One region of the Anaerosalibacter massiliensis genome, then DNA from elsewhere that is predicted to be linked to it. Evidence: riboswitches for the same ligand, from Rfam matches in the RefSeq annotation. Region 1 holds a riboswitch; the other holds the start of a gene.
The links. A riboswitch is a leader RNA that binds a small molecule or an ion and turns the genes downstream of it on or off. The one in region 1 is predicted to bind cobalamin.
Positions count from the first base shown of each region.

Region 1 (4,049 bases):
GAATTTAAGTAATGGAACTAAAGAAGAAGTAGATATAAATTGGACAAGTGAAGTATACAATGGCAACAAAGCAGGAGAATATAAATTTGTAGGAAGTTATGAATTGCCAGAAGGTGTTACGGGAGATAAGCCAGAAGTAAATGTTAAAGTAAGAGTAAAAGAAGAGTCAAAGTCAGAAGTAAATAAAGCTAAATTAGAAGAAGTGATAAATAAGGCAGAAAAAATAGATTTAGAAAATAAAACAGAGGAAAGCATAAAAGTATTAAAAGAAGTAATAGCAAAAGGTAAAGAAATACTTAACAAAGAAGAAGTAGCTCAAGAAGAAATAGACGGTGCAGTTAAAGCTATAGAAACAGCAATAGAAAATCTTGAAGATAAAGAAGAACCAGAACCTAAACCAGAAGTAAATAAAACTAGATTAGAAGAAGCAATAAACAAGGCTGAAAATATAGAATTAGAAGGTAAAACAGAAGATAGTATAAAAGTATTAAAAGAAGCAATAGCAAAAGGTAAAGAAATACTTGTTAAAGAAGAAGTAATTCAAGAAGAAATAGACAACGCAGTTAAGAATATAGAAGTAGCAATGGAAAACCTTAAAGATGAAGAAAAACCAGAACCAAAACCAGAAGTAGATAAGACAAAATTAGAAGAAATAATAAATAAAGCTGAAAATATAAATACAGAAGGCAAGACAGAAAATAGCATAAAAGTATTAAATGAAGCAATAGCAAAGGGAAAGGAAATACTTAATAAAGAGGAAATAACTCAAGAAGAGGTAGATAATGCAGTTAAAGCTATAGAAGTAGCAATAGAAAGTTTAAAGGATAAAGAAGCTTCTAAACCTCAGCCAAATAAACCAGAGAAACCAACTAAGCCAGGAAAAGTAGATAAACCAGATAATAAACCAACTAAACCTAATATAAAAAATAAACCAAAGGAAACAACACTTCCTAAGACAGGAGAATCTTCTATGCTATGGATTAGTATTCTAGGTGTTATTTTACTAGTAGTTGGAACAAAATTATGGATGGACAAGAAGAAGGAAAGAGAAGCCTAAAATTAATTATTAGGATGAAGACTTTCATGAGTTTTCATCCTTATTTTTTTGTATAATAATATTTATAGAATTATAGAAAAATGTTCCTATGAGCATGATTATAACTACATTAGAAAAATTAAAATCAGTTTGCCTTTGAAAATTAAATATGCTATACTTAAATTAAGTATAAGAATGTTCGTATAATATTATTAGATTACAATTTAACTTTATATCAAAGTAGTCTCAATAGTTTATATATTGGGAAGGATAGGTATATTATCCTTAGGGAATCAGGTGAAATTCCTGAACAGATGCGCTACCGTGAAAAGTTTAGCTTTAGTCGGGAACCTGCTCTTTGATGATGGGAAATGAGCCTCGCATAAGGGATTCGTTTTAAGTAAAGTTCTACAGCATAAATAGAGCTTCTATCTTAGTTTTTGGAGTTTGAAACTTCCTAAGATAGAAGCTCTTTTTATTATAAAAAGTTTAAAACAAGGGGGGAAAAAATTGAATAATTTTAAGAAAAAGTTTACTAGAGGTTTGACATCTTTAGTTCTTGCACTAATATTGGTTATGAACATGCTTCCTATGACGGTATCTGCTGTAGCTTATGATTATACAAAAGATTATAAGGATTTAGAAATTCGTTTTTGGGAAGATGAACAGCCAGAAATTGGGTTTTATATCAATGCAGCAGCAAAATATATAATGGAGACAGTTCCAGAGCCAACAATGGGATCAACCTTTGGAGAATGGTCTGTTATGGACTTGTTAAGAGGGTTGTATACAGGATATGGCTATACAGGTGAGCTTGAAGAGGAGTATTTTACAGACTACATAAAAAGAATTGAGAAATATGTTATTGAAAAGGATGGAATCCTTGACCGTAGTAAATCTACAGAGTGGTCCCGTCTTATGCTTACATTAACATCATTAGGATATGATGTTACAAAAGTAGCTGGAAAATATGATTTTATTGAGAAATTGTCTAGTTCTCATAGTTTTTCCTATAGGCAAGGAATTAATGGACCTGTTTGGGAAATTATAGCTATGAATACAGGAGGATATAAGTTTTATGAGCAACCTGATAATAAAGATGCAAATACTTTTAGTAAAATGATTAACTTTATATTAGATAAGGAAATTGTTCAGAAAGATGGAACAGTTGGAGGTTGGGCTCTTTTTGGTAAGATGCCAGATCCTGATATGACAGGAATGACTTTACAGGCATTGGCACCTTATTATTTAAATGAAACCAAATATAATAAAGTTCGTGAAAAAGATTCACCTTCATATGAGGAATTTGCTAAGGTAGTAGAAAGAGGTATTTATACACTTTCAGAATTGCAAGTAGATAATGGTGGTTATAATGCTTGGGGAAATGTTAACGCTGAAAGTACTGTACAAGCTATTGTAGCATTAACAGCACTTAATATAGATCCAAAGTCAGATAATGTAGAATTAAGATATATTGGTAAGAATTGTAGTTTTATTACAAAGGGAGCCAATAGGGATGGAGTTGCAACTAATAATATGATAGATGCCCTTCTAACTTTTTGGGCAGCTGGAAGTGGAAAGTCACCAGAGTCTGGAGGATTTAAGCATGTAACAGCAGGTAATGATGGCGGTGGCGGTGCAGGTACAGGAGTAAATGCAATGGCAACAGATCAAGCCCTTTATGGACTTATTGCCTACGACCGCTATAAAAAAGGTATAGAACCCTTATATGATATGACTGATATGAAAAATGGTGAATATAAATACATGCTTTCTGATGAATATAGAGAATCTAAAGCTCATAATGCAACATATGTATTAGATGGAGAGACAAAAACAGAGAAGGTAGCTCCATATGCGGCAATAGAACTTACTGAAGCAGCTGCAGTGGGTGATAAGAAATTTAAGAATTGGAATACAAAACCTGATGGTAGTGGAACAATATATAAGGCTGGTGAATACCTGTCCATGCCTGAACATGATATTACCCTATATGCACAATATAGAGGTAAAGATGAGTTACCTACAATAAAGGATATTAAGCCAATTAACTATGTTCTAGTAGATATAGGAACAACAGAAAAGGAAGCAAAAAAACTACTACCAAAAACAACAAAAATTATAGATTCTGATGGAGAAGAATATGAAGTTGACTTGAACTGGAGTATAGAAAATTATGATGGCAATAAAATAAGTGCTTATAATGCCGTAGGGACATTTGAACTTCCAGAAGATGTAAGACAGACAGATCCTCCAACAGAATTAAAAGTTAAGACTATAGTTAAGGTATCCAAACAAATTCCAGAATCAGAATTAGAATTTAATAAGGATACTAATACAATTATAGACTATAAAGGAAAAGATAAAGATGTAGTAATTCCAAATGAAATTGATGGTGAGCCTGTTATGGAAATAGGTACTGGTGCATTCCAAAATAAGGGATTGGAAGCTATCTATATTCCAGACAGTGTAATAGAAATACAAAAAGAAGCTTTTAAAGGAAACGAATTAGCAGAAGTTAATATTCCAAACAATATAATTTCGATAGAGGAAAGTGCATTTGAAGGTAATAAACTGGTTAAGATAAGTTTTCCAGAAAGGTTGCTTGAGATTAAAAAGAATGCTTTCAGGAATAATGAACTAACTAATATAAAATTACCAAATTCATTGGATCTTATAGGTTCAGGTGCATTTACAAATAATAAATTATCTAAAGTTGATATTCCAAATAATGTAATCGTATTAGGAGATTATGCCTTTAGTGATAATGAATTAATAGAGGTAAGTATTCCAAATAAAATAAAAGAAATAAGATCTTTTGTATTTCATAATAATAAATTGAAAACTATAAATATACCAAATAGTGTAGAAATAATTAAGGCTGATGCATTTTCAAAGAATAAAATAACTGAATTAGAATTGCCAAGCAATGTAAAAGATCTTGAAAATGGTGCTTTTTCCTCAAATGAAATAGAAAAAATAAATATATCAGAGGGAGTTACAACTATTGGAA
Region 1 is NZ_JANJZL010000004.1:40,801-44,849, forward strand. It holds gene NSA23_RS07360 (Ig-like domain-containing protein) at 1-1,057, shown strand, start outside; cobalamin riboswitch at 1,260-1,409, shown strand; gene NSA23_RS07365 (leucine-rich repeat protein) at 1,547-4,049, shown strand, end outside.

Region 2 (4,049 bases), on a different contig from region 1:
TAATGCTGTAAGGAGGCCACCATATGCTATAGCCTTACTTTTATTATTTAAATACATGATATAAAGTCTCCCCCCATACACTCACATAGACAATCTAAACAATAAAGGGTTGCACAAATATTACATATATTATGATCTCTATTATTATAAGGTTTTCTGTAGTTATCATTTCTTCTAAATAGGGAATTGAAAGCATTATTATATTCTCTATTTCCAGGATTCATAGAACAAGCTGTTTCTAAATTACTATAGGCTGCATCATACCATCCTCTATTCTGGTTTAATATTCCCATTAAGAAATACCATTCTCCTGTTTTTTTATTTACCATATTTAATTTTCTTTCAGCTTCAGCTAAGTTTCCATTCTGAATATCAATTCTTGCACTATATAATAATTCTTCCTCTGAAAAATTATTATTTCTATTGCTCATAAGAAAATTATAGGCATCATTTATTTCTTTTAATTTCTCCTCAGCTAACTCTCTTAAAGGATTGTCTATGAATTTATCTGGGTGGTATTTTTTTACAAGTTTTTTATAAGCCTGTTTTATTTCACTTTCTGTTGCATTTTTATTTATTTCCAATATTTCGTAAGGATCTTTCATTTGTTTTCATCTCCTTAGTTTCAAACACTTTTTCTATCTGTGCTAGAAGTCCAAAATTAAAAACATTAAATAATATATCCCTATTTTTTTCTATAGGCAATTTTTCAAATGCTCTGCTACATTCTCTAGCATAGGAAGTTAAAATGAAATGTATTCTTTTATTTGTACTTTTTACAAAATCCTTATAAGGTATATTTTTTTTATTTAAAATTAAATTTATTCCATTAAATTCATTATTTTTTATATCCTTTTCTAAATCATCATAAGCATCTATTATATAAATCCATTTTCCGAGATTATATCCTAAATGGTATAATGATTCATCATATTCTTTATTATTTATATAAGATAGTATAGTATAGGCTGTTAATTCACCAAAAGGATGACTTAATTCATCTAGGCTATCTATATTTTTACTTTTTTCAAGATAATAAAGTTTATTTAGATTTTCTTTTATATTATTCTCAATTTGTTGAAAATTTTCGGGTATTTTATTTAAATAAGTTTTAAATATAGATGAAAAAACTCTACTTCTAATAGTTTTGTCATCTATAACATCATCCAATAATTTATGATAAGTTAAAATAATATTCAAATAAGAAGCATATCTTAAAGGCTCATTATCTACTAAAAATATTCTTTTCTTAATTGGATGGAGTATACAATTTCTTTTTATATATTTTTCTTCATTGCCATTGAAAGAATCTAATAATATAGCTAGAAAAGTTGTATCATAATTTAATGTAATTCTAGGAACATTTCCAAAATTATACTTTATATTTCTACAAAGTCCACAATAATAAGCTTTGATCTTTTCATAATCTTTTATTTTCAGTTCCATTTTATAGGGGATGACATAACCAAACATAATATTCTCCTTAAGTTTACTTTCAGTCATAATATATCATACTAAAAAATCTGATTCAATTAGAAACAAATATTTGACTGAAAAAATAATAAGATATATAATAAAATTTGTAAGATAAAAAACAAGGGAAAGTGGTGTGAATCCACTGCAGCCCCCGCTACTGTAAACGATTAAATGAATCGTAAGCCAGATTACCTTAATTAATATATGCTAAAACTTCGGAGGGAAGTTTTATGCGTTTTAGATTTATTCTACCTCCAGAGGTAGTTTTTTTATTTTCTAAATATTTTTTCAAAGAAGGAAGGGATTTCATGAAGCTATTAAAAGAAACATTAGAAGCTATAAAGCCTGTAGATGAAGAAGCAAAGAAGAAGGCTAAGGAAAGAATGGATAACTTAACCAAGCCTATAGGTAGTTTAGGAGTTTTAGAAGATATAGCTATAAGAATGGCAGGAATAACAGGAAAAGTACATAACAAAATGGATAAAAGAAATATAGTGGTTATGTGTGCTGATAATGGAGTAGTAGAAGAAGGTGTTAGTGCTTGCCCTCAATGGTTTACAAAAGTACTTACTGAAAATCTTACTAGAGGATATACTGGTGTAACTGTCCTCTCTGAACTTATAAACTCCCATGTAACTACTGTAGATATAGGTGTAAATGCAGATATAGATAATCCTAAAGTTATAAATAAAAAGATTGCATATGGAACCAAAAACATGACAAAGGAACCAAGTATGACTCGTGAAGAAGCTATAAAGGCTATAGAGGTAGGAATAGAAATATCGGATAAACTTTATAGTGAAGGATATGATATACTAGGAACAGGAGAAATGGGTATAGGAAACACTACTACTAGTGGAGCAGTATTATCTGTATTTTCAGGATTGAGTCCAGATATTACTTGTGGAAAAGGTTCAGGCCTAACAGATGACCAATATGAAGGAAAGAAAAATGCTGTAAAAAAAGCTATAGAAATAAATAAGCCAGACAAAAATGATCCTTTAGATGTTATTTCAAAAGTAGGAGGGTTTGACATAGCTGGGATATGTGGTTGTTTTCTTTCAGCAGCAAAAAATAGAAAACCGATAGTTATAGATGGATTTATTTCATCGGCAGCAGCATTATGTGCAGTTAGGCTAAACCCTATAGTAAAGGATTATTTATTTCCATCTCATCTTTCAAAAGAGCCAGGAGCTATGTATATGATGGAGGAAATAGGACTTAAACCAATGCTTAACCTTGAAATGAGGCTTGGAGAAGGTTCAGGTTGTCCTTTAGCATTTCAGATTATAGATTCGGCTCTTTATATAATGGATAATCTAGCTACTTTTGAACAATCAACTCTTAATAAAGATGTATTAATAGATATTAGGTGATAATATGATTATACTTGTGACAGGTGGAGCAAGGAGTGGAAAAAGCTCCTTTGCTGAAAAACAATATGAAAATAAAAAAGATGTAGTCTATATAGCTACATCTAAGGTAATGGACAAGGAAATGGAAGATAGGGTTATTCTTCATAAAAAATCTAGGCCTAGCTATTGGAGAACCTTTGAGGGAAATTATGATTTAGATAATGCAATAGGGAAAGAAGAAAATTATTTATTAGACTGTGTAACAGTCCTTACATCAAATATAATGTATGATTTAACCAAAGATGAAGAAAGAATATCAATAGAACTTCAAAAAAAAGTAGAAGATACAGTTGTTAATGAATTAAATAAGCTTATAAATAAAATAAATGATGAAAATTATAATTTAGTACTAGTTACAAATGAGATAGGTTCTTCATTAGTACCAGAAAGTCATATAGGAAGAGTTTTTAGAGATGTTCAAGGAAGAGTAAATCAAAGGATAGCTTCTATTTCTAATGAAGTTTATTTGGTATGTTGTGGCATACCAGTGAAGATAAAGTGATAAAGGGCTTAATACTTGCTATACAATTTTTATCTAGAATACCTATAAATATAGCAGTAGATTTTAATGAGGAAAATTTAAGGAAAAGCACTTTTTTTTATCCGTTTACAGGTATGATTATAGGTGGAATTGCTGGTCTTTTTTATTATATTTTTTCCTATATAAATAAAGATATAGCTTCTTTCATAGCTGTACTAAGTATTATAATAACGACGGGAGGACTTCATTTAGATGGTATAGGAGATACTTTTGATGGTTTCTACTCTGCTAGGGATAGAGAGAGAATACTTGAAATAATGAAAGATAGTAGAGCAGGGACTTATGGTGTGGTGGCTATAATACTTGATATATTATTTAAATATATTCTCATATCTAATATAGAGGGAAATATTCCACTATACTTAGCATTTTCTTGTGCCAATGCTAGATTTATGTCAGTGCTACTTATGTCTTTTGCCAAAATTGCTAGACCAGGTGGTTTAGGAGATATGCTAGCCAGTAGCAATCCTAGAAGTTATGCTATAGCTGGAGGAATATTATATAGTATAATTGTTTTTCTTGTGAATCCATTGTTTTTAATACCTTTAGTAGCATCAATATTATGGGCATTGTTAGTTACTTTAAAGACTTACAAAACTATTGGAGGATTTACTGGA
Region 2 is NZ_JANJZL010000005.1:142,004-146,052, reverse strand. It holds gene NSA23_RS09470 (hypothetical protein) at 1-57, opposite strand, end outside; gene NSA23_RS16515 (J domain-containing protein) at 48-605, opposite strand; gene NSA23_RS09460 (DUF5685 family protein) at 571-1,473, opposite strand; cobalamin riboswitch at 1,560-1,690, shown strand; gene cobT (nicotinate-nucleotide--dimethylbenzimidazole phosphoribosyltransferase) at 1,707-2,852, shown strand; gene cobU (bifunctional adenosylcobinamide kinase/adenosylcobinamide-phosphate guanylyltransferase) at 2,857-3,393, shown strand; gene cobS (adenosylcobinamide-GDP ribazoletransferase) at 3,363-4,049, shown strand, end outside.
Region 2: another riboswitch for cobalamin. It lies ahead of cobT (nicotinate-nucleotide--dimethylbenzimidazole phosphoribosyltransferase); the one in region 1 lies ahead of NSA23_RS07365 (leucine-rich repeat protein).